Regions from separate parts of the Bradyrhizobium septentrionale genome, predicted to be linked through region 2. Evidence: riboswitches for the same ligand, from Rfam matches in the RefSeq annotation. Region 2 holds a riboswitch; each other region holds the start of a gene.
The links. Region 2 has a riboswitch for cobalamin ahead of HAP48_RS10475 (TonB-dependent receptor). Riboswitches for the same ligand answer to the same signal wherever they lie in the genome.
Positions count from the first base shown of each region.

Region 1: linked by a shared signal. The riboswitch ahead of HAP48_RS11020 (ribonucleoside-diphosphate reductase subunit alpha) and the one ahead of HAP48_RS10475 (TonB-dependent receptor) in region 2 are both predicted to bind cobalamin.
Region 3: linked by a shared signal. The riboswitch ahead of HAP48_RS38465 (ribonucleoside-diphosphate reductase subunit alpha) and the one ahead of HAP48_RS10475 (TonB-dependent receptor) in region 2 are both predicted to bind cobalamin.
Region 4: linked by a shared signal. The riboswitch ahead of HAP48_RS04525 (ribonucleoside-diphosphate reductase subunit alpha) and the one ahead of HAP48_RS10475 (TonB-dependent receptor) in region 2 are both predicted to bind cobalamin.

Region 1 is NZ_CP088285.1:1,917,137-1,924,918, forward strand. Features, by position in the region: gene HAP48_RS11005 (IS1182 family transposase) at 1-362, shown strand, start outside; partial or broken gene HAP48_RS51055 (transposase) at 612-770, shown strand; partial or broken gene HAP48_RS51060 (transposase) at 831-1,273, shown strand; gene HAP48_RS11015 (hypothetical protein) at 1,474-1,671, opposite strand; cobalamin riboswitch at 2,353-2,566, shown strand; gene HAP48_RS11020 (ribonucleoside-diphosphate reductase subunit alpha) at 2,821-4,614, shown strand; gene HAP48_RS11025 (ribonucleotide-diphosphate reductase subunit beta) at 4,605-5,678, shown strand; gene HAP48_RS11030 (YecA/YgfB family protein) at 5,883-6,473, opposite strand; gene tnpC (IS66 family transposase) at 6,503-7,782, opposite strand, start outside.
Region 2 is NZ_CP088285.1:1,806,779-1,814,560, forward strand. Features, by position in the region: gene HAP48_RS10470 (cytochrome b family protein) at 1-436, opposite strand, end outside; gene HAP48_RS10475 (TonB-dependent receptor) at 439-2,718, opposite strand; cobalamin riboswitch at 2,825-3,020, opposite strand; gene HAP48_RS10480 (CobW family GTP-binding protein) at 3,250-4,179, opposite strand; gene HAP48_RS10485 (amidohydrolase family protein) at 4,181-5,671, opposite strand; gene HAP48_RS10490 (hypothetical protein) at 5,881-6,276, opposite strand; gene HAP48_RS10495 (ABC transporter ATP-binding protein/permease) at 6,414-7,782, opposite strand, start outside.
Region 3 is NZ_CP088285.1:7,701,681-7,709,462, reverse strand. Features, by position in the region: gene HAP48_RS38480 (DUF3526 domain-containing protein) at 1-174, shown strand, start outside; gene HAP48_RS38475 (PepSY domain-containing protein) at 314-1,741, shown strand; gene HAP48_RS38470 (hypothetical protein) at 1,979-2,293, shown strand; cobalamin riboswitch at 2,521-2,737, shown strand; gene HAP48_RS38465 (ribonucleoside-diphosphate reductase subunit alpha) at 2,858-5,761, shown strand; gene HAP48_RS38460 (ribonucleotide-diphosphate reductase subunit beta) at 5,785-6,915, shown strand; gene HAP48_RS38455 (DUF4430 domain-containing protein) at 6,943-7,341, opposite strand.
Region 4 is NZ_CP088285.1:549,591-557,372, reverse strand. Features, by position in the region: partial or broken gene HAP48_RS04535 (IS481 family transposase) at 1-8, opposite strand, end outside; gene HAP48_RS04530 (ribonucleotide-diphosphate reductase subunit beta) at 755-1,828, opposite strand; gene HAP48_RS04525 (ribonucleoside-diphosphate reductase subunit alpha) at 1,819-3,612, opposite strand; cobalamin riboswitch at 3,867-4,080, opposite strand; gene HAP48_RS04520 (hypothetical protein) at 4,763-4,960, shown strand; gene HAP48_RS50640 (IS701 family transposase) at 5,161-5,850, opposite strand; partial or broken gene HAP48_RS51040 (transposase) at 5,847-5,981, opposite strand; gene HAP48_RS50635 (IS701 family transposase) at 5,959-6,627, opposite strand; partial or broken gene HAP48_RS04510 (IS1182 family transposase) at 6,721-7,782, opposite strand, start outside.

The DNA of each region.
Region 1 (7,782 bases), 110 kb from region 2:
GCAAGCCGCGGCAGGCCTCAGCGGATTCCGGCTACTGCAGCGAAGCCAATCTCGAAGCGCTCGACACACGCAGCATCGATGGCTATGTCGCGCCCGGACGCGCCAAGCACCCGACAGTAGCGAACGGAAAAGTCGGCGGCCCGCTGACACAGGCCATGCGAAAGAAGATCGACGATGGCGGCTTCGAAACACCCTACCGATTGCGAAAGCAAGTGGCGGAGCCGGTGTTCGGACAGATCAAACAGGCAAGAGGCTTCCGCCAGTTCCTGTTGCGGGGCATCGAGAAAGTGCGCGCCGAGTGGACAATGATCTGCACCGTCCATAACCTCCTCAAGCTGTTCAACCTCGCAAACGCAGCCTGAGCCTGCTACTCTACAACAAATGCCCGTCACGAAAACATATCTGGACGGGCTCCTAGTCTGACTGAGTCACAAAACCGCCGGCCAGAATCAGCGATGGATGAAGCACGGACCATCAGTCGAGAGGCCGACATGAGCGGGCGTGGCACCAAGACGAGCGAGAAGCGATTTGCGACGTATTTGGAAGGGCTTGCCAGTGTCATCGGTCATGCTGATCGGAAGGCGCCGCTGCGCGACTATTGGGTCGGCCTGATGGCCTGTGGCGGTCGCAAGAGCGTGGAGCCGATGGCGGCGGTGACAGCTCCGGAACGGACGGCCGCCCAGCATCAATCGCTGCTGCATTTCGTCGGCAGCGGCGCCTGGTCGGATGAGAAGGTGCTGGGCAAGGTACGTGAGATGGTCCTGCCGGCGATTGAACGCCAGGGCCCCATCGAAGCCTGGATCATCGACGATACCGGATTTCCAGAGGACCAGCCTACCAAATACTGGCTCTCGACATTGCCGGAGGATGTGGCATTCCGGACTCTCGTTGAGACGGCTAAATTGCGCTGGCGCATCGAACGCGACTATCAGGAACTCAAGCAGGAGGTCGGGCTCGGCCACTTCGAGGGACGCGGCTGGCGCGGCTTTCATCATCACGCAACAATGTGCATCGCAGCCTACGGATTCGTGATCTCCGAGCGGGAGACGATTCCCCCTCAGGCACTCGGCACGCCCGGCCGATCCTGCTCGATCGCATTCCCGCAGATTACAGACCCCGCGGATTTGGCGCTGCGGACCCAACGTCACATTCCAAATTCGATCGCGACGATGCGACGGCGCCTCGAACATGGGCTCGTCCGAACGCTGTCGAGATGTCCTTGTTGTGCGATCAAGTTCGACCACTAGACAGATCATCGTTTGTGACGCAGTAGGACTAGGGACGTTAAAAGGAAATCGCAGCAGCCCGCTGCCAAAAAGATCCAGGTGCATTCGGATTCGCGGACCCGCTCGCAGCTCGGATCTGAGATCATTGAATGCGCATCTAACTGGTGGCATGTGCCAAGTCTCACTTGGCACGTCTTCGATTCGATCACCACGCGGGCTGTATCTCTATGTGGCGCCGAGCATCGGCTCACCCATCATCAAGCTCGCTCATGGCCTCATCCATATCCGACTGGGAATCGCTTATGACTTGCGTGGCGACGGAAACGAGAGCCTTTTCGAATGCTCGGCGCAGTAGCGCTGCACGCGTGTCATCGCCGCCGCTCTCGGCGGTATCGGAGGGGGCGCCAACCTGCGGCGCTGTTGCATTAATATCGGCTGCGTTCATGTCGTAACACCCGGATAGCGGCGTCGCCGCGAGATGACCTATCCGCTTCATGCTAGCAGGGGCAGCTTGCGAAAAGCTGACTAAGATCGAGCCCCCTTGGCGGCTTCATCCATGACCACGCAAGTGAGGACAACCGCTGTGCCGGCAAGGTCATTACTGCGATCGGAGCTCTGGTAAATCATGGCGCCAAAACACTTGGCCACGTCAGCAAGCGCGACGGCGACTGTTGCGCGTTGAAGGCTCAGTGGTACCACAAGCATTTGTGGAGCTATCGTGCTCGATCTGGCGCGCGCGGCAAGCCACCGAGATCGCACGATCATGGCAGGGACGCACCTCACGCCAGTTCCACAAGAAGAGCAACACCTTGCTGGCGCAGCTCGATCGCATTCTCGACCGCTTTGAATTGCAAGCCAAACGTTGCGCGTCATGAGATTATCCCTCGCCAGCATCGCCCAGAACCTTCGCCGAACGGATTCCTATCCAACGCGGGCTCGCATAGGCACCCGTCATCGCGACGGAGCATCGAAATCAAAATGCTGCCACTCTTTTCACGGAATGGGCCGAAGCAGGGGGGGGCATTTGCTCGAACAGAGCGTTGCGGGCCCGGACCCGGAGCGGACGTGGCGTCCTGCGTCTCGACTCCCCTGGCACAAGCCTTGACGAATCTCGACGCGCGGCGTCTGTATGTAGATCTGCCACGGTCTTCCATTCTGCATCTAGTAGGATGGAAGCTAAGAGGGAACCCGGTGCGCCGGTAACGGCTATTCCGGGGCTGCCCCCGCAACTGTAAGCGGCGAGCGGTTGTCATAATGGTCACTGGCCGCGACAGCACCGGGAAGGCCGACAGCCGCAGCGACCCGCGAGCCAGGAGACCTGCCGCGACAGAATAGAACGTCCTCGGGCGGGGTGCCCCGTGCGTCGCTTGCAGCCTGGGACGTTTGACCCGTCTCCTCGCAAGTCGTGCGCGTGGCTTCACCCCCTAACATCGCGGGGTTGCCGATGTCGCCGTCTTACGATTTCAATCAGCATGGTCATCTAATTGAGTGGCCGAGTGTGCGGCCGTGGCCGGCGCGGCCAAAGTCTGCCGCGCCTCAGCGGTGTGTTGTGCCGCCGCCGTCATCGGCTCCGCTGCCGCGGCCTCTCGCGCCATTGCCAAAGCCGTCCGATCTCACGCTCGATCGATCGCGCGACGGCCTGCTGACCGCGTTCGGCAAGCTAACGCTGACCGATCGCTATCTGCTCGTCGGCGAAAGCATCCAGGACATGTTCGCGCGGGTGTCCTGTGCCTTCGCGGACGATGTTGCGCACGCCCAACGTCTCTATGACGCGATGTCTCGGCTGTGGTTCATGCCAGCCACGCCGGTGCTGTCCAATGGCGGCACCACGCGCGGCCTGCCAATCTCGTGCTTCCTTAACTCGGTGTCGGACTCGCTCGAAGGAATCGTTGGCACCTGGGACGAAAACGTGTGGCTTGCCTCCAACGGGGGCGGTATCGGCACGTACTGGGGCAATGTTCGCTCGATCGGAGAGAAGGTGAAGGGCGGCGTCAGCTCAGGCGTCATCCCGTTCATCCACGTCATGGACGGCCTGACGCTGGCGATCAGCCAGGGCTCGTTGCGGCGCGGCTCGGCGGCGGTCTATCTCGATATCCAGCATCCCGAGATCGAGGAGTTTCTCGAGATCCGCAAGGCGTCCGGCGACTTCAACCGCAAGAGCCTCAACCTGCATCACGGCATCAACCTCACCGACGAGTTCATGCGTGCCGTGGGCGCCGGCACCGCGTTCGCTCTGCGCAGCCCGAAGACGAACGAGGTCGTCCGCGAGATCGACGCGCGACAGCTATGGCAACGCATTCTTGAGAACCGGTTGCAGACAGGCGAGCCTTATCTCTTGTTCATCGACACCGTGAATCGCGCGCTTCCCAAGCACCAGCGCGAGCTCGGTCTCAAGGTCTCGACCTCCAACCTGTGCAGCGAGATTACGCTCCCGACCGGCATCGACCATCGCGGCGAGGAGCGCACCGCGGTGTGCTGTCTGTCATCGCTCAACCTCGAGACCTGGGACCAATGGAATGAGGAACCCGGCTTCATCGAGGACGTCATGCGCTTCCTTGACAACGTGCTCACCCACTTCATCACGACGGCGCCGGAGGGTATGAAGCGGGCCCGCTACGCCGCCCTGCGCGAGCGCTCCGTCGGACTTGGCGTGATGGGCTTCCACTCGTTCCTCCAGGCGAATGGCATTCCAATGGAGAGTGGCTTGGCGAAATCATTCAATCTAAAGATGTTTCGGAAGATCCGGGGTGATGCCGACGCGGCATCCGTCGCCCTTGCTCGCGAGCGTGGCCCGTGCCCGGATGCCCTGGAACGTGGCGTGATGGAGCGCTTCAGCCAGAAGATCGCGATCGCGCCGACTGCTTCGATCAGCATCATCTGCGGCGGCACCAGCGCATGCATCGAGCCGATCCCGGCCAACATCTACACCCACAAGACGTTGTCTGGTGCCATCTCGGTACGTAATCCTCATCTGACCAGGGTACTGATCGCCAAGGGCGCCGACACCCCGGTGACCTGGCAGTCGATCATTGCGCAGGAGGGTTCGGTCGCCCATCTCGACATTCTGTCGGAACACGAGAAAGCGGTGTTTCGCACCGCCTTCGAGGTCGACCAGCGCTGGATCGTCGAGCTTGCAGGCGACCGGGCCGCATTCATCTGCCAGAGCCAGTCAATCAACCTCTATCTGCCGGCCGAGGTCGATAAGTGGGACCTCCACATGCTGCACTGGACGGCGTGGAAGCGTGGGGTGAAGAGCCTTTATTACTGCCGTTCAAAATCGATCTCGCGCGCGGCGTTCGCCGGCAAGATCGTCGACGATGACGAGGCCGCGCCGCGGCAGCCGCCTGCGCAGCGCGCCGATTATGAGGAGTGCCTCGCATGTCAATGATCGATCTCTCGTCTGTCGATCCGCGCACGCTGATCGGCAAGGGGCGCGTTGGTCTCCTTGACTCGACGGGCAGCTATGACGTTGATCGCTACGCTTGGGCCTACGAGTTCTGGAAGCGTCAGCAGCAGACGCATTGGATGGCCGAGGAGGTGCCGCTCGGCAACGACCTCAAGGACTGGGCGTCGGACCGCGTCACCGCCAGCGAGCGCGCGCTGCTCACCCAGATCTTTCGCTTCTTTACTCAGTCGGACATCGAGGTCGGTGACAATTATCTCAAGCGATACATCCCGATTTTCCAGCCGCTCACCGTCCAGATGATGATGGCGGCCTTCACGAACATGGAGACGGTCCACATCGACGCCTATGCGCTGCTGCTCAAGACGCTCGGCATGCCCAAGACCGAGTTCGAGGCATTTCGCAGCTATGCGCAAATGCGCGCCAAGGCGGACTACATGCACGAGTTCGGCGTTGACACCGTGGCCGATGTCGCGCGCACCCTGGCTATGTTCGGCGCCTTTACCGAAGGCATGGCGTTGTTCGCGAGCTTCGCTATGCTGCTCAATTTTCCGCGCCACAACAAGATGAACGGCATGGGACAGATCGTAAGCTGGTCGGTGCGCGACGAGAGTCTCCACTGCGAGGGCGTCATCAAGCTGTTTCACGAATGGCACCGCGAGACCGGCGCCGTGACGCGCTCGGTCCGTGACGACATCGTCGATGTCGCCAGAACGATGGTAAAGCTGGAGGAGAACTTCGTCGATCTCGCCTTTGGCCTGGGCAAGATCGAGGGCATGCGTCCTGAGCAGATCCACGCCTACGTCCGTTATGTCGCCGACTGGCGACTGACCCAACTCCGGATTGCCCCGGTTTTCGGCTTCTTCAAGGCCGAGGAGGATGGGTTCACGCAGCTCAAGCCGCATCCGCTGCCTTGGCTCGTCGAGATTCTCAATGGGGTCGAGCACGCCAATTTCTTCGAGCAGCGCGCCACGGAGTACTCCAAGGCGGCGAGCCGAGGCAGCTGGGACGGCGAGGACGGGGTGTGGGCGGCTTTCGGCCGTATGTAGGCAACCGGAACAGCATGCGTCCGTTCATACATCTTGGAGGTTCGCGGAAGTCCTCTGCTGCGGCTTCCGGCGGCACAGCGGACTCAAGCGGCATCATCCACGCCGCTCGAAAATCATAACGGGGGAACACCCGCCCACGGGGCTGATGTACCAAAGTGAAGTCTGATCTTGTGTAACCGGTATGAGCTCCCACGTCTGCGGAGATCAGCGGGCGCGTGGGTAGCGGATCGGCATCCAATATTGGCGCATGGCCTCGACGACCGCTGGAATATCGGCGTAGGCGTTACGCAGAAAGTCGGCAGTCTCGCGGCCGCTTCGGGGGGATCCGAGCATCGGCTGCCCCTGATCGTCGCGACAGTGCAACAGAATGGGCAGAAGCAGGCCGTGATTGACATTGCTGGTGTCCAGCATCGGCGCCCACGCCGACAGCCTGAGCCGCATCGCGGCATGGAAACCCTGGCACCAGGGACGCGGATCGACGTCGCCATTGGGGTTGCGCCGGTGTATCGGCTCGAACCGATCGGGGGCAGTCGAGAGGGTGTTGCTGATGTCGTTGTGGCGCAGCGCAACGGCGGAGATCGCGGCGAACTCCGGCGTGCCGCCATGGTTGAACGCGTCGGCATCGATCGCGAGCAGCGGGCAGATCCAATCGAGCGGGCTCATCGAGACCGGTCCGGCTACGATCGCGGCAGCATAGCCGTCGAGCATGGGAATGCTAGTGGCGGCAGGATGGCGATCGATGCGAGCCTGGAGCCATCGCTCGAGGTCCGCAAGCGGCATCGCGGCTGACGGCATCGACGATGCTGCTTTATGGCGACGTGGGCTCATGCCGCTGCCTGCGGTGTGCGCCGGCGCGCCGCCTTCCAGTTCCAGGCGAGCAGCTCGTGCAGCTGATGGCTCTTGGTTCGCCCGGACACGATGCGCTCCAGCACATCGGCCAGGTAGGCCTGCGGGTCGAGCTCATGGAGTTTTGCCGTGTTCACGAGCGACGCCAGGATCGCCCAGCTCTCGGCGCCGCCTTCGCTGCCGCTGAACAATGAGTTGCGTCTTCCCATCGCAATCGGGCGCATGGAACGCTCGACTGTGTTGCTGTCAACCTCGACACGGCCGTCGCGGAGAAACAGCGTCAACCCGTCCCAGTGATTGAGTGCGTAGTTGATGGCCTCCGCCAGCTTCGATTGGGAGAAGAGCTGGCCGACCATTGTGGTCAGGCGCGTCCTGAGCGCCTCCATCAATGGAGCGGACCTGGTGCGGCGGGTGGCCAGCCGCTGCTCGGCATTGCTGCCGCGGATCTCTGCTTCGATGGCATAGACCGCCTGCAGGCGCTCGATCACTTCGCGAGCGAACGGCGACTGGGTCGTCTTATACACGTCGACGAATTTGCGTCGGGCGTGGGCGAGACAAAAGGCGAGCTGGATCGCGTCGCCATGATCGCGGGCGAGCGCTTTGTAGGCCGCATAACCGTCGACCTGCAGAATGCCGGAAAAGCCCGTCAACTGTCTGGCGATCTCCGCCGTGCCGCGGCCGTCGGCGAACACGTAGGCCACCGCCGGCGGCGAGGGGCCGCCCCATGGCCGGTCATCCATCGCATGCGCCAAGAACTGGCAGATGCGCGGGCGATGTCGTCCGGGATCGAGCACCGGCATCGGCGTCTCGTCGCAGAACAGGCGCGGCGCAGCCTGGATGGTGCGCAGCTGGAGCTCATAGAGGCTCCTGAGCCACCAGGCCGCTCGCTTCACCCAGCCGGCGAGCGTCGCCCGGTCGAGATGGACACCCTGGCCGGCCAGAATTTGCACCTGTCGGTAAAGCGGCAGATACCAGGCGAACTTCGAGACTACCACGTGGCTCACGAGTGCCGTCGAGGCCATGCCGCTCTCGATTAGGCGCGGCAGCACCTTCGCCTGGATCACACCATCGGTGCAGCGGCGGCAGCCGTACTTGGGACGGACCGTCCGCAACACCCGCAGGATCGCCGGGATGATGTCCAGCACCTCGCTGACGTCCTCGCCGATCTTGTGAAGCTGGCCCTGACAACACGGGCATGCGGTCGCCTCCGGCTCCAGCACCTGCTCGCAGCGCGGCAGGTGCTTGGGCAGCGCGCCGA
Region 2 (7,782 bases):
GATCGCGCGTCACCGTGTCGAGCAATTGCGGACGCACCGCTTTGGGGTGATGGCCGGCGATGGCCAGCGCCTGATCCGGCGCGATCCGGTCGATGACGCGGCCGTCGATCGCCGAAATCGTGATGACGGCGGCTCCATTCCAGCCGGCCACGCGATAGACCGGAACATCGTCCATCATCGACAACCGCAGATCGCGCGGATAATGCTCCATGCCTGCGATCGCCATCGCGCGATCAGGCGCGATCTGCACCTTGCCCCACGAAATGACCGGGAGCGCGGCCAGGCGCTCGCCGTCGGTGAGGCGCGGAAAGACCACGTACATCATGACGAGGCCCGAGATGAACCACATCGCGAACAAGAGGCAGGTCGCGATGCCGATCCAGCGATGGACGACATACAGCCATCGCCGCCCTCGCCGGATCAGAGCGTTGCGCATGATCAGAACTTCACGTTGACGGAGAGTTCCGCGGTGCGCGGCATGCCCAGCAGCCACTGCCCGGCATAGGGCGACGTCACCGCGTAGACCTTGTCGAACAGATTGTAGACGCGGAACGCAACGGTGGTGCGGTCATCCGGCTTCCACCTGACGCCGCCATTGACCACATTGTAGCCCGGCCGCAACTGGGTGTTGGCAAGGTCGGAGTACATCTGGCCGACGATCTGGACGCCGCCATAGACCGACCAGTTGGATGCGAAGTCCCAGGTCAACCAGATGTTCGACACCTGCTGCGGTACGTTGATCGGAACGTTGCCGGCATAGCTGACGAGCTTTCCACTCACCAGCTGGCTGTTGTTGTCGTACTTCGCCTGCAGCAGCGCGACATTGGCGTCGATACGCCAGCCATAATCCAACGCCAGTCCGACCGATGCCTCGACGCCGCGCGATGATTGCTGGCCGACCTGCAATGCGAGGCCTGCGGGGTTGTTCGGATCGGCAACGAGCAAATTGTTCTTGACGATCTGATAGCCCGCCAGCGTCCACTCGCCGCGCCCGCCCAGGAACGACTGCTTGACTCCGATCTCGGTCTGCCTGCCGGTGGCAAGCTGGAAGGTCTTTTGCGTGGCCGACAGCGAGATCAGATTGCCAACCGGATCGACGCCGACCGCATACTGACCATAGAACGCGAGGTTCCTGATCGGTTCATAGACCACCCCGGTGCGCCAGCTGGTGCCCGAGAGCGCGACGTCGAAACTGTTCGACGGCGTCCGATAGTCGGTGCGGTCGACCTCGGGGCGATCGTACCTGACGCCGGTGACAACAGACAATTGATCGGTCAGCGACAGACGATCCTCCGCAAACAGCGCGTATTGATTGACGATCGCATTGAAGCCGGGCGATGTCGCGGTCGTCGTCGCGAAGAACGATCCGGGATCGAAGACGTAGGGGTTGACCGACGACGCGCCGCCAAACGGCGAGTTGTTGGTGTGGGTGAAGTCGATGTGGTTGACGTCGAATCCCGCAACGAAGCGGTTCTCGAGGCCGAAGATGTGGCCGCTGAAGGTCGCGTCCATCCGGTTGCCGGCCTGCTTCTGGTCGTGGAAGATCTCGATATAGTTGCCGCGATCGATCAAGTTGGTCTTCGGATTCCAGGTATAGCTCTCGATGTCGCGCCAATGCCGCTCGCTGGTCAGGTAATACAGCGTGTTGTTGATCTTGATGCCGTCGGCGACGTCCCATTCGGTCTTGAACTGGGTCCAGCTGTCCTGATAGCGGATGGTGCTGTCCGACGCGTTGTAGTTCTTGAAGCGCAGCGCGTCCTGGATCGCGCCGTTGATCAGCGGCGTGCCGAAATAGCGCGACGGGCTGCGGTCGCCATAGTCCTCGGAGAGCGTGAAGGCAAGATTCTCCGACGCTTGCACGTGCACCGCGGCCGAGACCGCCGCATTCGAGGTCTTGTCGCGATCGACCCAACCGTCCGACATGTTGCCGGTGGCATTGATCCGGTAGGACACATTGGGATTAATTGGCCCCGTGCTGTCGACCGAGAGCCGCCGCGTCATGTTGCTGTCGAGCGAGACCTCAGCCTCGTTGTAGGGCGTGCCCTGCGGCTTCTTCGGGATCACGTTGATGACGCCGCCGATCGCGCCTTCGCCGTACAGCACCGAGGCCGGGCCGCGCAGCACCTCGATGCGTTGCGTCGACCAGGTATCGTACGGGAACGTCAGGGTCCCCGAGCCGATGTAGAAGCGCGTGCCGTCATACAGCGTCATCACTGAATTGCTGCCGGCGAAGCCGCGGGTGCTGAATGACAGACCGCCATTGCCGGGCGCCGACAATGCGGTGAAGCCGGCGGCGTCCTGGGTGACGGCATCGGTCACATTATGCTGGCCGCGTTCGGCGATGGTCTGCGACGTGATGATCTCGACGCTCGCCGGCGTTTGCAGCGGCGTTAGATTCAGACGGCTGCCGGTGCTACCCGGCGTGGTGGCGTTGAGCGTCGGCGATGCCGACCCCGAAGCGCCCGACGCTGCGGCGCGCGGCGTGTTGCCGGCTGCGGCGGCCGGTGCGGGTCTGGAGCGTGACCGCGACGACGACGCCGAGTCGTTGCTTCGCGCCGCGGGCTTGGGCTTTGCGGATGCCGAGGGCGAGACCTCGATCGGATCGAGCCTGGTTGGTGGCGGTGTTTGTGCTTCACCTTCAGCCGGCAGCAGCAGCGATGACAGGGAGCAAACGAGACCGAGGCGCCAGCGGCGCGCAACGGGAAAAGACGGAGACATGAAAGGACTCGCGGTAACGTGGCACGTCACCGCGAACGCGGACTGGCGCATTGCCCAAAAGGCAGTGCTCCGATCCCACCAGGACGCCCCCGCCCGATGTGCTCGCGTGTGACCACGACTGACGGCAGGTCTCCTGGCTCACGGGTCGTCGCCTGTCGACGCCTTCCCGGACCGAATGGCCCAGTGGCAAATTGACGAAAGGCTCGCCGTTTACAGTTGCGGGGACAGCTGCGGCATTGGGGTTACCCTCGCACCGCATTCCCTTTTGATCCCCGAAGGGAACCGTCGGCGGAAACGATAGGTGGTGCGGGATGGGCTGTCAATTCGGCGCGATTGTCGCGCACGTGCTTTGCGGGATGGTGCTGCGGCGATGACACACGGCCTGTATCGCTGACGCGGAGACTTCCTGACCCGTCATCCTGAAGAGCCGCGAAGCGGCGTCTCGAAGGATCGACGGCCAACAGCCGGGCCGTGCATCCTTCGAGGCTCGCTCCGCTCGCACCTCAGATTGACGGGAAACGTAAGTTCGCATCACTCGGCTTCGACGCATCCCTGCATCACCTCATCGATCTCCGCCCACGACAGCGCACCCATCTCGGCGATGAACACGATTCGCGTTCGCGGCACGCCGGGTGCCGGCACGCCGCCCGCAGCCAAGGTCGCGCGTCCGCCGGCGAGTTGAAACACCGTCAGCCGTCCGGGCTGCTCCACCGTCTCGAACAATCCCTTCGCTCGCGCGAGCTTCGGCGCCAGCCTGCCGATCGCCCGCTGCAAGCGCGGCAACCGCACCGGCCGCTCCGACGTCCAGCTCAGCGTTTCGAACCGGTCAGACACCGGCCGTCGCGGCAAGGTCTCGCGCGGCGCCGGCACATGATCGAGATCGGCCGGAAACAGTAATTCTGCCGGCACCTCGCCATGCAGCGCATCGACCACCACCGCCGCCGGACGCACCGCGCGTACGGCGTCGCGGATCGCGGCGCGCGCGGTGGCATCAGCCAGATCGACCTTGCTCAGCGCCACCACATCGGCCGCCCGCAGTTGCGACCGCAGCAGCGCATCGTCCAGCGCCGTCGCAGGCTGCGTCGCGTCGACCACGCACAGCACGGTCTCCAGCGGCGCTTCCTTCCAGATCACGGGATCCATCAGGTTGCGGACGATGTCGGAGGGATCGGCGATCCCGCTGGTCTCTATCACGATGAACTCGGGACGGGGATCACGCCGCAGCAAGCTTGCAAGCGTGCGCAGCAGATCGCCCTCCAGCGTGCAACAGATGCAGCCATTGCTCAGGCTGACCACGCCATCGCTGGCGCCGGCGATCAGCTCCGCGTCGATATTGATCGCGCCGAAATCATTCACCACCGCCGCGATGCGCCGCCCTTCCGCATGCGCCAGCAGATGGTTCACGACGGTGGTCTTGCCCGCCCCGAGAAAGCCCGCGACCAGCAGGATCGGGACCGGCACGTCAGCCTCCGGCGACGGGCCGGCGCACCGGCCGGCCCGGCCGCGCCGCGACATCGAGCACGCCGTCGTTGATCAGCGGCTGACCGCTGACCACGAGGTGCCGCACGCCCTCCGCCGGGCGGTTCATCGCGGAGAAGGTCGCGCGATCGCTCAAGGTCTCGAAGTCGAACACCACGACATCGGCGTCAGCGCCGGCCTGCAACCTGCCCTTGGCGCGCATCGCCGGCGTGCTCGCCGACAGAATCTCGGCCGGGATCAGCGCGCATTTGCGGATGCCCTCGAGCAGCGACACTTTTTGGCGCTCGCGCACCCATTCGCGGATGAAACGGGTGAAGCAGCCGGCCGAACGCGGATGCGAGGTGGCATCATCGGGCAGCGGCCAGGCGTCGCCGGTGTAGGGCCGGCCGTCCGACAGCGTCCACGGCATCGCGTCGGACGCGATCGCACCGCCCGGATACAGCACCGCCATGTCGAGCAGGTCGCGATGATGCTGGTTGTTCTCGATATCGAGCACATGCCACAGCACCAGCGTGGAGGGTTCTTCGGCTTGCGCCGCCAGCAGCTCCTCGCGGCTGCCGAAGCGATGACCGTCGGTCACGCGCTGCACCGAATCGTAGCCGAGGCCGTTGCGCTCCTCGAATTTGGGATCGCTGAAGAAGGTCGCCGCCAGCACGGTCGACCCGGTGCCATAGGGATAGGCCTCCACCGTGATCGGCAGGCCCTGCGCCTGCGCTTTTGCGATCAGCGCAACACAGCGTTCGATATCCGTCTTGCTCGAGGAGTTGAAATGGCAGATGTGCATATGCGCGCCGGTGGCGCCGGCATAGCCGATCAGGCGGATATAGGCCTCGGCCGCGCTCTCGGGATCGATGCGGGACATGTAGGCGACGTGGGTGAAGGTCGGCACCGCGTGATCAGCGGCGAGCTGGCACACCGCGGTCAGTTCCTGCACGCCGGCGCCCGGCGCATAGGCGTTGAGAATGCCGATGCCGATGCCGCCTTCGTTCAGTCCGTTGGCAAGGCGCTCGAGGATGCCGCCGACCTCGCCCTCGGTCGCCACGTTCTCGATCCAGCGGCGATCGCGCATCGCGGCGCCGAACGATTCCAGCGAGCTCTCCGAATTCGAGCCGGTCATCGCGCCGATCCGCGCGAAGGCCCAATTAGCGGCCGCGCCGTAGTTCAGCACCCGGCCCTTCTCGGCCTGGCGCTTGTACCAGGACGCAACCGGCAGCACGCCGGCCTCGAGGTCGAGCGATGTCGTCACGCCGTCGAAGGCCTGCATGCGATCGGCCGGAATGGTCTGGCCGTGCGCGTGCAGATCGATGAAGCCGGGCGCGACCACAAGGCCGGTGGCGTCGATCTGCCGCTCGGCGCCGCCGAGGCCGGTGCCGACAGCGGCGATCCGGCCGTCGACAACAGCGACGTCGCCGATCGCATCCATCCCGCTGGCCGGATCCACCACCCGGCCGCCGCTGATCACCAAACCACCCATCTCGCCACTCCCCGCATTGTCCAAAACCGCGGTCCCGGCCGGCCGCCTTCATTAAGGCTTACGACCGGACCCAAGCGGGGCCAAGACACAAAAATGCATCGCATCTATCGCAACGCCCCGATCAGGATTGTTGCGACATGGTGTAACGCAATCGTCCTTCGCGCGATGCGAGAAGGCCGCGTCAACGATGCGAGTGGCGGCGAGGTCCGTTACGTTCCGGTCGCGCGTCGCGGGGCGAGGCCTCTCCAGAGATCGTCGCTGGGCCTAGTCCGGCTCGCGACGAGCTTCGGCGGCGTCCGATCCCTGGCGATCGCTGCCTCGAAGGCCCGGCGCAATCGCGGATTGTCGATCTGCATCTGAAAGCGCCGGACAACGGCGTCCGCATGGGCATCGTGACCGGTGATGGCATGGCACAGCTCCGCTGTCGTCCTGCGGAAGAAGTGGAACGAGCCAGCGGCCGCACCATCCAATCGATCGAGCTCGCCGGCCACGGCGAGCACAAGCATCCGGTCGGCGTCGTCGAGCGTCACCGAGAAGCGCAGCACGGCGAGTTGCCAGGCGCAGAGCAGCTTGCCCTGCGGTTCGCTCACTCCCTCAGTGCGCATCGATCGAACACCCCGCGCGCCCGATCCGGGGCGCGGCGCGACTATCCTTGCGCGGCAATAGGTTTTCGAGGGGAGCGCGCGGGCGATCTCATAAGCGCCGCATAAGCGGCCCGGCAATGCCTAGCAAGATCGCGGGCTCAGATCCCCTCGAACTGCAGCCGCGCCAGCCGTGCATAGAGGCCGTTGGCGGCGACCAGCTCGGCGTGGGTGCCCTGCTCGACGATCCTGCCCTGGTCCATGACAAGGATGCGGTCGCAGGACAGCACGGTCGCCAGACGATGCGCGATCACCAGCGTGGTGCGGTGGCGCATCAATTCCTCGAGCGCGGTCTGCACCAGCGTCTCGCTCTCGGCGTCGAGCGCCGAGGTCGCCTCGTCGAGCAGCAGCAGCGGCGCATCGCGCAGGATGGCGCGCGCGATCGCGATGCGCTGGCGCTGGCCGCCGGACAGCGTCACGCCGCGCTCGCCGAGCTGGGCGTCGAAGCCGCCGGGCAGCCGACGCAGGAATTCGGTGGCATGGGCGAGATCGGCGGCACGCTCGACCTCGGCGTCGGTGGCATCCGGCCTGCCGAACCGGATGTTCTCGCGGGCCGAGGCGGCGAACACCACGGAATCCTGCGGCACCAGCGCGATCCGCGCGCGCACCTCGGCGGGATCGGCCTGCCGGATCGGCACGCCGTCGAGCGAGATGGTGCCCGATTTCGGATCGTAGAAGCGCAGCAGCAGATGGAACAGCGTGCTCTTGCCGGCGCCGGAGGGGCCGACGATCGCGACCTTCTCGCCGGAGCACACCTTCAGCGACACGCCGTCGACCGCGAGCGCGTTGGGCCGGGTCGGATAGGCGAAGCTGACATTGTCGAAGCCGACATCGCCGCGTGCCGGCTGCGGCAGCGCGCGCGGCGCGGCGGGAGCCGCGATCTCCGGCCTGACGCGCAGGATCTCGAACAGCCGCTCGGCGGCGCCCGATGCGGCCGAGACTTCGCCCCAGACCTCGCTGAGTTGGCCGAGGCCGCTCGCAGCGAACGCCGTATAGAGAATGAACTGGCCGAGCCGGCCGGGGCTGATGGTTCCGACCAGCACGTCATGCGAGCCGACCCAAAGGATCACGACGACGCTGGCGAACACGATGAAGATGACGATCAGCGTCAGCATCGCGCGCGCCTTGGTCGAGCTGCGCGCGGCGTCATAGGCCTGCTCGACCTCGCGGCTGAAGCGCGTCCTGGCCAGCCGCTCGCCGGTATAGGCCTGCACGGTGCGGATCGCGTTGACCAGCTCGCTCGCATAGGCGCTGGCATCGGCCAGCGTGTCCTGGGCGTTGCGCGACAGCCGCCGCACCCAGCGACCGAACGCGACCAGCGGAATCACGATCAGCGGGATCGCGGCCAGCACGAAGCCGGAGAGCCGCGGGCTCGTGATCACCATCATCGCCGCGGCGCCGAAGAACAGCATCAGATTGCGCAGCGCGATCGACACCGAGGCGCCGACTGCGGACTTGATCTGCGTGGTG
Region 3 (7,782 bases), 3.9 Mb from region 2:
GACCGCGCGACGACGGTCGGTGATGTGGAATCTCTTCCCCGCTGGAAGTGGCGCGAGATATCAGCCGACGAAAACAACCACCGCATCTGGTCGAAGATCGGGTTGATGCTGGTGCTCCTAGCCGGGCTGGCCTGGGCAACCGTTTTCGGCGTGTCCCGCGGCTCCATTATCTAAGCATTTCAGAAAAAACTAGTGTGTAAACCACCAAACTTTAATCTAACCGGTATTTCGAAACTCACGGCACATCCGGTTACTGCCGGAAGCCTTACGCACCTATGAAGCATCCGCTGCCTTCAAAGGGAGAGACTTCGGCATGCTGAGCGCGATTGTCCTGCTCCATCGTTGGTTGGGGTTCGCGTTCGCACTTTTGTTTGCGATGTGGTTCGCGACGGGAATGGTGATGCACTTCGTGCCATTTCCGTCGTTGAAGGAAGCGGACCGGTTCGCGGGCCTCTCTCCGATCGACGCCAAGAACTTGATCGGGCCGGCCGACGCCATCAAGGCCGCCGGCGTCGCCGATGTGTTGCGTGTACGGTTGGTTCAGCGGTCGGACGGTCCAGTCTACATTGTCTCCGGCCGATCGGCCGCGAGGTCAGTGAATGCAATCGATGCGAAGGATGCCGCGATCGTATCGCCTGACGCTGCGCGGGCCGTCGTCGATCGGTATGCCCGCAACCGCGGGATGACGGCACCATCCCTATCGGTCAGCCTTAACGACTACGATCAGTGGTCCGTGCCGAACGGTTTCGATCGCTATCGGCCGCTGTTTCGCGTCGCGCTCGGCAACGCCGACGGCGATGAACTCTACGTGGCCTGGAACACCGGCGAGGTGGTGCTGGTCACGAACTCCCGCGAGCGGCTATGGAATTACGCGGGCAGTGTGTTGCACTGGAGTTATCCAACGGTTCTGCGGCGAAATTGGGCTGCATGGGATTGGGTGGTCTGGACGGCATCGTTTCTGGCGTCGATCGCCGCCTTGCTTGGCGCGATCCTGGGTATCGCACGTCTGAAGCGGCGGCAGGGCCACCTGACGACGCCGTATCGCGGCTGGCACGCCTTACATCATGTCGTCGGACTGGCAGCAGCCGTTTTCCTGCTCACGTGGATCGTCAGCGGATGGCTTTCGATGGATCATGGACGGCTATTTTCGCGCGGGCAATTGACTGACGCTGAAGCGGCGGTAGCGGTCACCGGGGTCGACATTGCGGGCCTGGCATCGTCAATTTGGCCCCCGGTCTCGCCAGGTGCACGTGAAGTCGAGTGGTTCGCATTTGGCGGACAGCAGTTTCGGCGCGACCGCGTGGCGCTCGACAAACAGATGCTGGTTCGGTCGGGCGTAGCGGCATCTGATCCGACCGGCCTTCTGGGTGCGGACGATGTCACCGGCCTGATGTCGCGCTTGGCGCCTGGATGCGGCGCGCCGGGGGCCGTGCCGGCCGACGACGCCTATGAGGCTGCATCACAACTCCCTTCGGCGCCTGTCTATCGTACGATATGCGGCGACGTCTGGTTCGATGTCGACAGCGTCAACGGCATGGTGTTGCAGCGCCTGGACTCCTCGCGTCGCGCGTATCGCTGGGCTTACCAAGCGCTTCACACGCTTGATTTTCCGGTTCTCGTGCAGCACCCGGCAACCCGTACGCTGATCGTCGTCGGGCTTTGTACGCTGGGCTTCCTTTTTTCGATCACGGGAATTCTAATTGGCTGGCGAAGATTACTGCTGTCTCTATCCCGATCGTGAAACTATGATTTTCATTACCTTTGTGTCGTGGGGTATTGACCGTGGGGACTGTCCGCTCAATCGAGAGTCAATATTTGGACGTTACACACGAGGGCGAAGCGATCTCTGTGCGCTTTGTTCCGAATACTGATCTGACCGTGGGCTCGCATCGCCGCGCTAGTCAATCGATCAGGTTGGTCAGGACGCAACTGAAGCGGTTTGCCGACAAAGGATGGAGGGGTCACCGCGCATTTCTTGATGGCCGACATGAACGCCGTTTCGGATTTCATCTCGCGCATCGACGAAAAACTCGATCGCCTCCGCAACGAGAAGATCACGATCAAAATGTTGGAAGAGATCCTGCTTCTCACTCCGCTTGAGCGTCAACGCTGGACGAAAGACGGTCGCCTTCCGGCTGCTGGCAATTCCTACATCGATCGCGGCCAGAAAATTCGGCTGTGGACCTATTCACCCGATGTAGTCGCACGGCTTTGGAAAAACCCGGAGATCATCGAGAACTGGCGGAAGGCGGATCTTGCGAGTGGGTCCGCCTCGGCAGGTCAGTCCGATTGAATTGAGAATCAGGCTTGCGCATCGACGTGGTCGAGAACGTCTCTATCGGGCTCCGACAGAATCGGTGCAGTCTCATCAGCGCCTTTTCCCGTCTCGTTCCGTAGGAACACGGAAGTTCAAACGGTCCCCAATGTGGATAACGGGGCCAAGTTGTCTTCGAACTGTCTTGCGAGGCGGTTTTTTGCGTAAAGGCATTAACCGCCCATTGACACTTCGGGACGAATATCACCACATATAGCTGTCATGGTTCCACCGGATCGCAAGATTTGGTGACTAAGAGGGAAGTCGGTGAATCGCACGTGCTGCGAGATTCCGGCGCTGCCCCCGCAACTGTAAGCAGTGAGTCACTCCCGATTTAAGTCACTGGTGCGCCGTGCGCATTGGGAAGACAGGGCGTGGCGATGACCTGCGAGCCAGGAGACCTGCCGTGACATCAGAACGTCCACGGGCGGGGTGTCCGGCGGTTGCTCGTTTGCCATGCCCGGCGTTCGCCGGCCATGCGATCTGGCGCCTGTCGCAAATCCAGCCCCCATAACAACTGCATTTCTACCACGGGGCCTGCCGATGTCTTTGTCTCTCGATCGCGAACTGGCGAAAGCCACTCCAGTCATTCAGTTGCGTCCAGATTCACATGCCGCGCCGGAAGCCGAGCTTCCGATGCAGGTGATCCGCCGCAACGGGACGGTGTCGCGCTTCGACGCCAGCAAGATTTCGGTCGCGATGACCAAGGCGTTCCTCGCGGTCGAGGGCCACACCGCAGCAGCCTCCCGTCGCGTCCATGAAGTGGTCGAGCAGTTGACGGCGGAAGTCGTCACCGCGCTGTCGCGCCGCATGAGCGAAGGCCGTACCTTCCATATCGAGGACGTGCAGGATCAGGTCGAACTGGCCTTGATGCGCAGCGAGCACCACAAGGTGGCGCGCGCCTACGTGCTGTACCGCGACGAGCGCACCCGGCAGCGTGCCGAGCAGGAGGCCGTCAAGCCGCAGGCCGGTCCGCAATTCAACGTCACGCTCGCCAACGGCAGCAAGGTGCCGCTGGACAATGCGCGGCTTGCTCTGATCGCCAACGAAGCCTGCGCCGGCCTCGAAGGCGTCGACGCCGCCGCCGTGCTCGCCGAAACCCATCGCAATCTCTACGACGGCATCAGCCAGGACGAACTTGCGCTTGCGTCCGTGATGGCCGCCCGTACTCTGGTAGAGCAGGAGCCGAATTACGCCTATGTCAGCGCGCGCCTGCTGCTCGACAAGCTGCGCACCGAAGTGCTGTCCTATGTCGAAGGCACGCCGGCCAACGCCTCGCAGGCCGACATGGCGACGCGCTATGCCGAGTATTTTCCGGCCTATATCAGGACCGGCATCAAGGCCGAACTGCTCGACGCTGACCTCGCACGATTCGATCTGCCCCGGCTTGCGGCGGCGCTGAAGCCGGAGCGCGACCTGTCGTTCCAGTTCCTTGGCCTGCAAACGCTCTACGACCGCTATTTCCTGCACGAGCGCGGCAACCGCATCGAACTGCCGCAGGCATTCTTCATGCGCGTCGCGATGGGCCTTGCCGTGCGCGAGATCGACCGCGAGGCGCGCGCCATCGAGTTCTACAATCTGCTGTCATCGTTCGACTTCATGGCCTCGACGCCAACGCTGTTCAACTCCGGTACGCTGCGGCCGCAGCTTTCGTCGTGCTTCCTCACCACCGTGGCCGATGATCTCGATGGCATCTTCAAGTCGGTCAAGGACAACGCGCTGCTGGCGAAGTATTCCGGCGGCCTCGGCAACGACTGGACCCGCGTGCGCGGTCTGGGCGCCCACATCAAGGGGACCAATGGCGAGAGCCAGGGCGTGGTGCCGTTCCTCAAGGTCGCCAACGACACCGCGATCGCCGTCAACCAGGGTGGCAAACGCAAGGGCGCAGTCTGTGCCTATCTTGAGACCTGGCACATCGACATCGAGGAATTCCTCGACCTGCGCAAGAACACCGGCGACGACCGCCGGCGCACCCACGACATGAACACCGCCAACTGGGTGCCCGACCTGTTCATGCAGCGCGTCGCCGCCGACGGCGAATGGACGCTGTTCTCGCCGGACGAGACGCCCGATCTGCACGACCTCTACGGCAAGCCGTTCGCGGAACGCTATGCGTTCTACGAAGCCAAGGCGGCGAGGGGTGAGATCCGCGTGTTCAAGCAGGTCCGCGCCACCGACCTCTGGCGCAAGATGCTGACCATGTTGTTCGAGACCGGCCATCCCTGGATCACGTTCAAGGACCCCTGCAACCTGCGTTCGCCGCAGCGCCATGCCGGCGTCATCCACTCGTCGAACCTCTGTACCGAGATCACGCTCAACACGTCCGACGACGAGACCGCGGTCTGCAACCTTGGTTCGATCAACCTGCTCAACCACATCAAGGACGGGGCGCTCGACGAGATCAGGCTGAAGAACACGACGATGACGGCGATGCGGATACTCGACAATGTCATCGACATCAACTTCTACACCATTCCGGAAGCGCGCCGTTCCAACCTGCGTCACCGTCCGGTCGGCCTCGGCCTGATGGGTTTTCAGGATGCCTTGCAGGCGATGCGGATCGCGATCGCGTCCGATGCGGCGGTGGCGTTCGCCGACACCAGCATGGAAGCGATCTCGTACTACGCGATCTCGGCTTCGGTGAATCTTGCTGCCGAGCGCGGCAAGTATCCGTCGTTCGAGGGATCGCTGTGGAGCCAGGGCATCCTGCCGATCGACTCGATCGAACTGTTGGCCGACGCCCGCGGCGGCCTCGACATGGACCGCTCCAGCACCCGCGACTGGGCCAGCCTGCGTGCCCGCGTCCGGACCATCGGCATGCGCAATTCCAACGTGATGGCGATCGCGCCGACCGCGACGATTTCCAACATCTGCGGCGTCGCGCAGTCGATCGAGCCCGGCTACCAGAACCTCTACGTCAAATCGAACATGTCCGGCGATTTCACCGTCGTGAACGAGTTCCTGGTCCGCGACCTCAAGGCCCGCGGCCTGTGGGACGAGGTGATGGTCAACGACCTCAAATATTTCGACGGCAGCGTCGGTTCGATCGACCGTATCCCTGACGACCTCAAGGCGCTCTATGCGACCGCCTTCGAGATCGACAGCGCCTGGCTGATCGAAGCGGCCTCCCGCCGGCAGAAGTGGATCGACCAGGCCCAGTCGCTCAACCTCTACATTGCCAACCCCTCCGGCAAGAAGCTCGATGCGCTGTATCGCCTGGCGTGGACCCGCGGTCTGAAGACGACCTACTACCTGCGTTCGCGCTCCGCGACCCACGTGGAGAAGTCGACGCTGAAGGGCACCGACGGCAAGCTCAACGCCGTGACCTCGGTCTCGATGATGTCCGCCGGTTCGACCGTCAACGTGTCCTCCGCCGTCACCGCGCCGGACCTGACCACGGTCATGGCGTGCTCGATCGACAACCCCGACTGCGAAGCCTGCCAGTAAGCAGAGAAGAAAAGGAAATCACCATGCTTGACTGGTCAGACAACGCGTCCTCCGCCGCCCGCAAACCGGCGCCTGCGGTCCTGCTCACCACGCCGGCGCCGGAACCAACCGGCCTCGGCACGATCGATCGCAGCGGCGGCCGCGTCTCGGTCGACGAAAAGCGGATGATCAACTGCCGCGCCGACGTAAATCAGCTCCTGCCGCTAAAGTACAAATGGGCGTGGGAGAAGTATCTCGCCGGCTGCAACAATCACTGGATGCCGACCGAAGTCTCGATGCAGGCCGACATCGCGTTGTGGAAGTCGCGCGATGGCCTGACCGAAGACGAGCGCCGCGCCATCAAGCGCAACCTCGGCTTCTTCGCGGCCTCCGAGAGCCTCGTCGCCAACAACATCGTGTTGGCGATCTACCGCCACCTGACCAACCCGGAATGCCGGCAGTACCTGCTACGGCAGGCGTTCGAGGAGGCGGTGCACACCCATACCTTCCAGTACATTGTCGAAAGCCTCGGCCTCGACGAGGGCGAGCTGTTCAACATGTACCGCGAAGTGCCCTCGATCACCGACAAGGCGGCGTGGGCAATCAAGCACACCCAGCATCTCGACGATCCCGACTTCAAGACCGGGACGCCTGAAGCCGACCAGGCGTTCCTGCGCGACCTCGTCGCGTTCTACGTCATCTTCGAAGGCATGTGGTTCTACACGGGTTTTGCGCAGATCCTCTCGCTCGGCCGCCGCAACAAGATGGTCGGGATCGCCGAGCAGTACCAGTACATCCTGCGCGATGAATCGATCCACCTGAACTTCGGTATCGACGTCATCAACCAGATCAAGATCGAGAACCCGCACCTCTGGACGAAGGAGTTCCAGGAGGAAATCCGCGACATGGTGCGAACCGCCGCCGAACTCGAAGCCGCCTACGGCCGCGACACCATGCCCCGCGGCTTCCTCGGCCTCAACGCAGCTCTCTGCGAGCAATACATGCACTTCATCGCCAACCGCCGCTGCGCGCAACTTGGCCTCGCGCGGGTGTTCGACGAGGCGGAAAACCCGTTCCCGTGGATGTCGGAGGCGATGGACCTCAAGAAGGAGAAGAACTTCTTCGAGACGCGCGTGATCGAGTATCAGAACGGCGGCGCGTTGAGCTGGGAGTAGGGAATACGGGTGGCGCTTTGACCCGTGTCAGAGCGCTGCCGTTTTCAACTTGAGCGAGGCTGGTGGAGCGACTGTGACGTCCTGAAACTTCCACTCGATCAGTGCGGTCTGGTTCGTCAAGTCTTCGAACAGAATAGCCTCGCTTGCCCCAACAGGAGATTCCTTCCCGTTGATCCAAAGCAGCCAATAGCAATTCGGCGTAGAACCGTCTGCTACTCCATCGATGCTGTCGATCTGCGCGCCGTAGATTGAGCGGTATTCGACTCGGAAGCTGAAATTGGTGGAATTCATTGCTTCGCCGATGATCGTCGCCTGCAACGCAGTAATCCCGGCGTACCAAGGAACATCAGGAAGTACGTGAGTAGGGTTTGGGTCTGATGGTTTTGCGTAGATTTTGATCTGGATCGAATTCCCGCTGGTCGCCATTGTCGTCCCCAAAATGGAATGCCACAACGACGGACACGGTAATGGTGTACAGTAAAAATGTACAACCATATCTTTCGGAATTTTTGGCGCGGAATCTAGTCCAGTCCTTTGCGGATCAAGTTTCCTAGTTTTTCGCTGCTGCTGAGGCTCGACGCAAAATTGTAGTGCTTATTTGTAATTCGCCGATCTCGATGATGAAGCAAAGCGCTACCCAAATGTGGATTGTCCCCGACATGAATCGCGGCACTGGACGCTGCCGCGGTACGGAACATGTGGGCACCTAACCCGATGCCGACGGTGCTCCGTGTGGCTTCTGCGATTGCGGCCTCCATGCCTCCGTAGCTTAAGGCTTCGCCTCTGTTCGACGAAATCCAAAGCGCGTTGGTCTCGCTGCGCAATAGGACGGGACGGTGGCGCTCCAAGTACACTCTCAGCGCTGGC
Region 4 (7,782 bases), 1.3 Mb from region 2:
TGTCCCATAGCGCATCCTTCGAATCGTGCGATAAGAATGCACCATCAAAGCTTGGGACTAAACACCTAGTGCCCATAGCTTTAGCAGCGACAAGGGCCATGTGCGAAGGTTGATAGATTGTCTCCGCCAACAGCAGGAGCACGTGATGACGATCGCTCTTGGCTGGCGGATACTCCGCCGGCCAAGTTCCTTTCAAGGGGTCCACTCGATATGCGGAAACCTGATCGAAATTGTCTAGCTGTACGGCTGAAGAGGAGCGATCACCAACTGGCCTCCTCACTCTACTCGCCTCCCGGCCGTTTGCTGTATGGAGACGGCCGCGTCGATGACCCTGATCATCAAGCGCCGTCATCGCATGCACGGTCGCCCTGAACAGACTGGCGGCTTCCACTCAGGCTTTCGCCGCCCTTTTGTGCAGGTGTGCATAAACCGGTTCCATTGGTCCGCATCGATGAGGTCACGCCGACTTTCCCGCAAGGCGAGCGCGCCTCAAAGATCGCCGACCAATGCCCGCGCTTGGTCCTGCAAATTGCAACGATTGTGATCGCCTTTTCGAAGTCTGCCGCACCGAAGCAACTCAGCACAAGATCAGACTTCACTTTGGTACATCAGCCCCGTGGGCGGGTGTTCCCCCGTTATGATTTTCGAGCGGCGTGGATGATGCCGCTTGAGTCCGCTGTGCCGCCGGAAGCCGCAGCAGAGGACTTCCGCGAACCTCCAAGATGTATGAACGGACGCATGCTGTTCCGGTTGCCTACATACGGCCGAAAGCCGCCCACACCCCGTCCTCGCCGTCCCAGCTGCCTCGGCTCGCCGCCTTGGAGTACTCCGTGGCGCGCTGCTCGAAGAAATTGGCGTGCTCGACCCCATTGAGAATCTCGACGAGCCAAGGCAGCGGATGCGGCTTGAGCTGCGTGAACCCATCCTCCTCGGCCTTGAAGAAGCCGAAAACCGGGGCAATCCGGAGTTGGGTCAGTCGCCAGTCGGCGACATAACGGACGTAGGCGTGGATCTGCTCAGGACGCATGCCCTCGATCTTGCCCAGGCCAAAGGCGAGATCGACGAAGTTCTCCTCCAGCTTTACCATCGTTCTGGCGACATCGACGATGTCGTCACGGACCGAGCGCGTCACGGCGCCGGTCTCGCGGTGCCATTCGTGAAACAGCTTGATGACGCCCTCGCAGTGGAGACTCTCGTCGCGCACCGACCAGCTTACGATCTGTCCCATGCCGTTCATCTTGTTGTGGCGCGGAAAATTGAGCAGCATAGCGAAGCTCGCGAACAACGCCATGCCTTCGGTAAAGGCGCCGAACATAGCCAGGGTGCGCGCGACATCGGCCACGGTGTCAACGCCGAACTCGTGCATGTAGTCCGCCTTGGCGCGCATTTGCGCATAGCTGCGAAATGCCTCGAACTCGGTCTTGGGCATGCCGAGCGTCTTGAGCAGCAGCGCATAGGCGTCGATGTGGACCGTCTCCATGTTCGTGAAGGCCGCCATCATCATCTGGACGGTGAGCGGCTGGAAAATCGGGATGTATCGCTTGAGATAATTGTCACCGACCTCGATGTCCGACTGAGTAAAGAAGCGAAAGATCTGGGTGAGCAGCGCGCGCTCGCTGGCGGTGACGCGGTCCGACGCCCAGTCCTTGAGGTCGTTGCCGAGCGGCACCTCCTCGGCCATCCAATGCGTCTGCTGCTGACGCTTCCAGAACTCGTAGGCCCAAGCGTAGCGATCAACGTCATAGCTGCCCGTCGAGTCAAGGAGACCAACGCGCCCCTTGCCGATCAGCGTGCGCGGATCGACAGACGAGAGATCGATCATTGACATGCGAGGCACTCCTCATAATCGGCGCGCTGCGCAGGCGGCTGCCGCGGCGCGGCCTCGTCATCGTCGACGATCTTGCCGGCGAACGCCGCGCGCGAGATCGATTTTGAACGGCAGTAATAAAGGCTCTTCACCCCACGCTTCCACGCCGTCCAGTGCAGCATGTGGAGGTCCCACTTATCGACCTCGGCCGGCAGATAGAGGTTGATTGACTGGCTCTGGCAGATGAATGCGGCCCGGTCGCCTGCAAGCTCGACGATCCAGCGCTGGTCGACCTCGAAGGCGGTGCGAAACACCGCTTTCTCGTGTTCCGACAGAATGTCGAGATGGGCGACCGAACCCTCCTGCGCAATGATCGACTGCCAGGTCACCGGGGTGTCGGCGCCCTTGGCGATCAGTACCCTGGTCAGATGAGGATTACGTACCGAGATGGCACCAGACAACGTCTTGTGGGTGTAGATGTTGGCCGGGATCGGCTCGATGCATGCGCTGGTGCCGCCGCAGATGATGCTGATCGAAGCAGTCGGCGCGATCGCGATCTTCTGGCTGAAGCGCTCCATCACGCCACGTTCCAGGGCATCCGGGCACGGGCCACGCTCGCGAGCAAGGGCGACGGATGCCGCGTCGGCATCACCCCGGATCTTCCGAAACATCTTTAGATTGAATGATTTCGCCAAGCCACTCTCCATTGGAATGCCATTCGCCTGGAGGAACGAGTGGAAGCCCATCACGCCAAGTCCGACGGAGCGCTCGCGCAGGGCGGCGTAGCGGGCCCGCTTCATACCCTCCGGCGCCGTCGTGATGAAGTGGGTGAGCACGTTGTCAAGGAAGCGCATGACGTCCTCGATGAAGCCGGGTTCCTCATTCCATTGGTCCCAGGTCTCGAGGTTGAGCGATGACAGACAGCACACCGCGGTGCGCTCCTCGCCGCGATGGTCGATGCCGGTCGGGAGCGTAATCTCGCTGCACAGGTTGGAGGTCGAGACCTTGAGACCGAGCTCGCGCTGGTGCTTGGGAAGCGCGCGATTCACGGTGTCGATGAACAAGAGATAAGGCTCGCCTGTCTGCAACCGGTTCTCAAGAATGCGTTGCCATAGCTGTCGCGCGTCGATCTCGCGGACGACCTCGTTCGTCTTCGGGCTGCGCAGAGCGAACGCGGTGCCGGCGCCCACGGCACGCATGAACTCGTCGGTGAGGTTGATGCCGTGATGCAAGTTGAGGCTCTTGCGGTTGAAGTCGCCGGACGCCTTGCGGATCTCGAGAAACTCCTCGATCTCGGGATGCTGGATATCGAGATAGACCGCCGCCGAGCCGCGCCGCAACGAGCCCTGGCTGATCGCCAGCGTCAGGCCGTCCATGACGTGGATGAACGGGATGACGCCTGAGCTGACGCCGCCCTTCACCTTCTCTCCGATCGAGCGAACATTGCCCCAGTACGTGCCGATACCGCCCCCGTTGGAGGCAAGCCACACGTTTTCGTCCCAGGTGCCAACGATTCCTTCGAGCGAGTCCGACACCGAGTTAAGGAAGCACGAGATTGGCAGGCCGCGCGTGGTGCCGCCATTGGACAGCACCGGCGTGGCTGGCATGAACCACAGCCGAGACATCGCGTCATAGAGACGTTGGGCGTGCGCAACATCGTCCGCGAAGGCACAGGACACCCGCGCGAACATGTCCTGGATGCTTTCGCCGACGAGCAGATAGCGATCGGTCAGCGTTAGCTTGCCGAACGCGGTCAGCAGGCCGTCGCGCGATCGATCGAGCGTGAGATCGGACGGCTTTGGCAATGGCGCGAGAGGCCGCGGCAGCGGAGCCGATGACGGCGGCGGCACAACACACCGCTGAGGCGTGGCAGACTTTGGCCGCGCCGGCCACGGCCGCACACTCGGCCACTCAATTAGATGACCATGCTGATTGAAATCGTAAGACGGCGACATCGGCAACCCCGCGATGTTAGGGGGTGAAGCCACGCGCACGACTTGCGAGGAGACGGGTCAAACGTCCCAGGCTGCAAGCGACGCACGGGGCACCCCGCCCGAGGACGTTCTATTCTGTCGCGGCAGGTCTCCTGGCTCGCGGGTCGCTGCGGCTGTCGGCCTTCCCGGTGCTGTCGCGGCCAGTGACCATTATGACAACCGCTCGCCGCTTACAGTTGCGGGGGCAGCCCCGGAATAGCCGTTACCGGCGCACCGGGTTCCCTCTTAGCTTCCATCCTACTAGATGCAGAATGGAAGACCGTGGCAGATCTACATACAGACGCCGCGCGTCGAGATTCGTCAAGGCTTGTGCCAGGGGAGTCGAGACGCAGGACGCCACGTCCGCTCCGGGTCCGGGCCCGCAACGCTCTGTTCGAGCAAATGCCCCCCCCCTGCTTCGGCCCATTCCGTGAAAAGAGTGGCAGCATTTTGATTTCGATGCTCCGTCGCGATGACGGGTGCCTATGCGAGTCCGCGTTGGATAGGAATCCGTTCGGCGAAGGTTCTGGGCGATGCTGGCGAGGGATAATCTCATGACGCGCAACGTTTGGCTTGCAATTCAAAGCGGTCGAGAATGCGATCGAGCTGCGCCAGCAAGGTGTTGCTCTTCTTGTGGAACTGGCGTGAGGTGCGTCCCTGCCATGATCGTGCGATCTCGGTGGCTTGCCGCGCGCGCCAGATCGAGCACGATAGCTCCACAAATGCTTGTGGTACCACTGAGCCTTCAACGCGCAACAGTCGCCGTCGCGCTTGCTGACGTGGCCAAGTGTTTTGGCGCCATGATTTACCAGAGCTCCGATCGCAGTAATGACCTTGCCGGCACAGCGGTTGTCCTCACTTGCGTGGTCATGGATGAAGCCGCCAAGGAGGCTCGATCTTAGTCAGCTTTTCGCAAGCTGCCCCTGCTAGCATGAAGCGGATAGGTCATCTCGCGGCGACGCCGCTATCCGGGTGTTACGACATGAACGCAGCCGATATTAATGCAACAGCGCCGCAGGTTGGCGCCCCCTCCGACACCGCCGAGAGCGGCGGCGATGACACGCGTGCAGCGCTACTGCGCCGAGCATTCGAAAAGGCTCTCGTTTCCGTCGCCACGCAAGTCATAAGCGATTCCCAGTCGGATATGGATGAGGCCATGAGCGAGCTTGATGATGGGTGAGCCGATGTTCGGCGCCACATAGAGATACAGCCCGCGTGGTGATCGAATCGAAGACGTGCCAAGTGAGACTTGGCACATGCCACCAGTTAGATGCGCATTCAATGATCTCAGATCCGAGCTGCGAGCGGGTCCGCGAATCCGAATGCACCTGGATCTTTTTGGCAGCGGGCTGCTGCGATTTCCTTTTAACGTCCCTAGTCCTACTGCGTCACAAACGATGATCTGTCTAGTGGTCGAACTTGATCGCACAACAAGGACATCTCGACAGCGTTCGGACGAGCCCATGTTCGAGGCGCCGTCGCATCGTCGCGATCGAATTTGGAATGTGACGTTGGGTCCGCAGCGCCAAATCCGCGGGGTCTGTAATCTGCGGGAATGCGATCGAGCAGGATCGGCCGGGCGTGCCGAGTGCCTGAGGGGGGAATCGTCTCCCGCTCGGAGATCAGGAATCCGTAGGCTGCGATGCACATTGTTGCGTGACGATGAAAGCCGCGCCAGCCGCGTCCCTCGAAGTGGCCGAGCCCGACCTCCTGCTTGAGTTCCTGATAGTCGCGTTCGATGCGCCAGCGCAATTTAGCCGTCTCAACGAGAGTCCGGAATGCCACATCCTCCGGCAATGTCGAGAGCCAGTATTTGGTAGGCTGGTCCTCGCCTTTTGGCCATTCGATCAGCAACCATTCCTCCAATCGCCGGGTGGTTTGCCAATAATCACGATGCGCGGCACGGACCCGCACGCGGGCAAAGTGCGAGGTCAGCTTTTCGTTCATTCCTTGCCGCCACGTGATGGTGCGCCAAGCTTTGGCCGGCAGGCCGATCGCGAGCGCCTTGACGGCGGCCGGCTGATGCTGACGGTACGCATCAGTTTCGGTGGACGGCCGCGGCCCGACCATGGCTTCGGCGGCAAGGGACCGGTACCGGGCGCCCATACCGTTGTGCTCGACAGAAGACCCGCCACATAGGTCAATCCCAGCGCCGTGATCTCCGTGCGCAGGTCGCTGTTATTGCCATAGCCCGCGTCCATCAGTACGACACCGCGTGGAAGGCCGCTCGCGCAGCCCACCGCAACTGCTCCAGCGCGATCTCCGGCTTGGTCCGGAAGCCAACTTCGGCAGGAATGCCCACCTTGCGCCGCCGATCGCAGTCCTCAGTCCATTCCTTCGGAAGATAAAGCGATAAGCGACAGGCAGGCTGGCGTGGTGGTTGGCAATCGAAAGTGACACCGCCACCTGACAATTATCCTGCTTGCCGAGCTGCCCGCAATATTGCCGTGCAACTCCAACTGAATGTCGCCCCTGCTTGGGAAATCCGGTATCGTCGATGATCCAGGCTTCGATGGGGCCCTGGCGTTCAATCGCCGGCAGGACCATCTCACGTACCTTGCCCAGCACCTTCTCATCCGACCAGGCGCCGCTGCCGACGAAATGCAGCAGCGATTGATGCTGGGCGGCCGTCCGTTCCGGAGCTGTCACCGCCGCCATCGGCTCCACGCTCTTGCGACCGCCACAGGCCATCAGGCCGACGCAATAGTCGCGCAGCGGCGCCTTCCGATCAGCATGACCGATGACACTGGCAAGCCCTTCCAAATACGTCGCAAATCGCTTCTCGCTCGTCTTGGTGCCACGCCCGCTCATGTCGGCCTCTCGACTGATGGTCCGTGCTTCATCCATCGCTGATTCTGGCCGGCGGTTTTGTGACTCAGTCAGACTAGGAGCCCGTCCAGATATGTTTTCGTGACGGGCATTTGTTGTAGAGTAGCAGGCTCAGGCTGCGTTTGCGAGGTTGAACAGCTTGAGGAGGTTATGGACGGTGCAGATCATTGTCCACTCGGCGCGCACTTTCTCGATGCCCCGCAACAGGAACTGGCGGAAGCCTCTTGCCTGTTTGATCTGCCCGAACACCGGGTCCACCACTTGCTTTCGCAATCGGTAGGGTGTTTCGAAGCCGCCATCGTCGATCTTCTTTCGCATGGCCTGTGTCAGCGGGCCGCCGACTTTTCCGTTCGCTACTGTCGGGTGCTTGGCGCGTCCGGGCGCGACATAGCCATCGATGCTGCGTGTGTCGAGCGCTTCGAGATTGGCTTCGCTGCAGTAGCCGGAATCCGCTGAGGCCTGCCGCGGCTTGCGGCCAAGATTGCTCTCGATGGCCTCGATCAGGGGCACCAACTGGCCCTGATCGCTGCCGTGCTGGGTCAGTTCTTGCGCGACAATGATCTGGGCATGTGCATCGACGGCCGCCTGGGCATTATAGGCCTGAACGAAGCCATCCTTCGACTTCATGATGCGGCTTTCCGGATCGGTGAAGTTGCGTTGCGCCTTGGGATTGGGTTCCTCCGATGGCAGCGCCGCCGGTTTGCCCGGCTTCTTGCGGCCTTCGGCCTGGCGCTGCTGTTCCTTTTCGGCCTCGATGCGGCGCTCTTCCTCCAGCCGCCAGTTTGGCGTCCGCTTCCAGCGCCGCCATCGCTTGCTGGATCTTCGCCAGCCGTTTCTGCTTGTCGACGGTCCAGTCCGGCAGCTCGTCGCTGTTGCCGAAAGTCTCATCCTCCGAGGCATCCGCCGCCTCGGCGGCCGCCAGCATGCGAGCGACCTCGGCCTTCAATTCCGCCTCGCGCTTCTTCATGCGCTCATAACTCATCGCCTTGTGTTTCGACGCGTTCGCCTTGATCTTCGTACCATCCAGCGCGACATGACCGAGCTTGACCAGCCCGGCCGTCTCGCACAACTTCAGAACCTGCACGAATAGCGCGCCGAGCGCCTTCAAATGTCGCTTGCGAAAGTCGCTGATCGTCCGAAAATCCGGCGCATCCAGCGCCACGATCATCACAA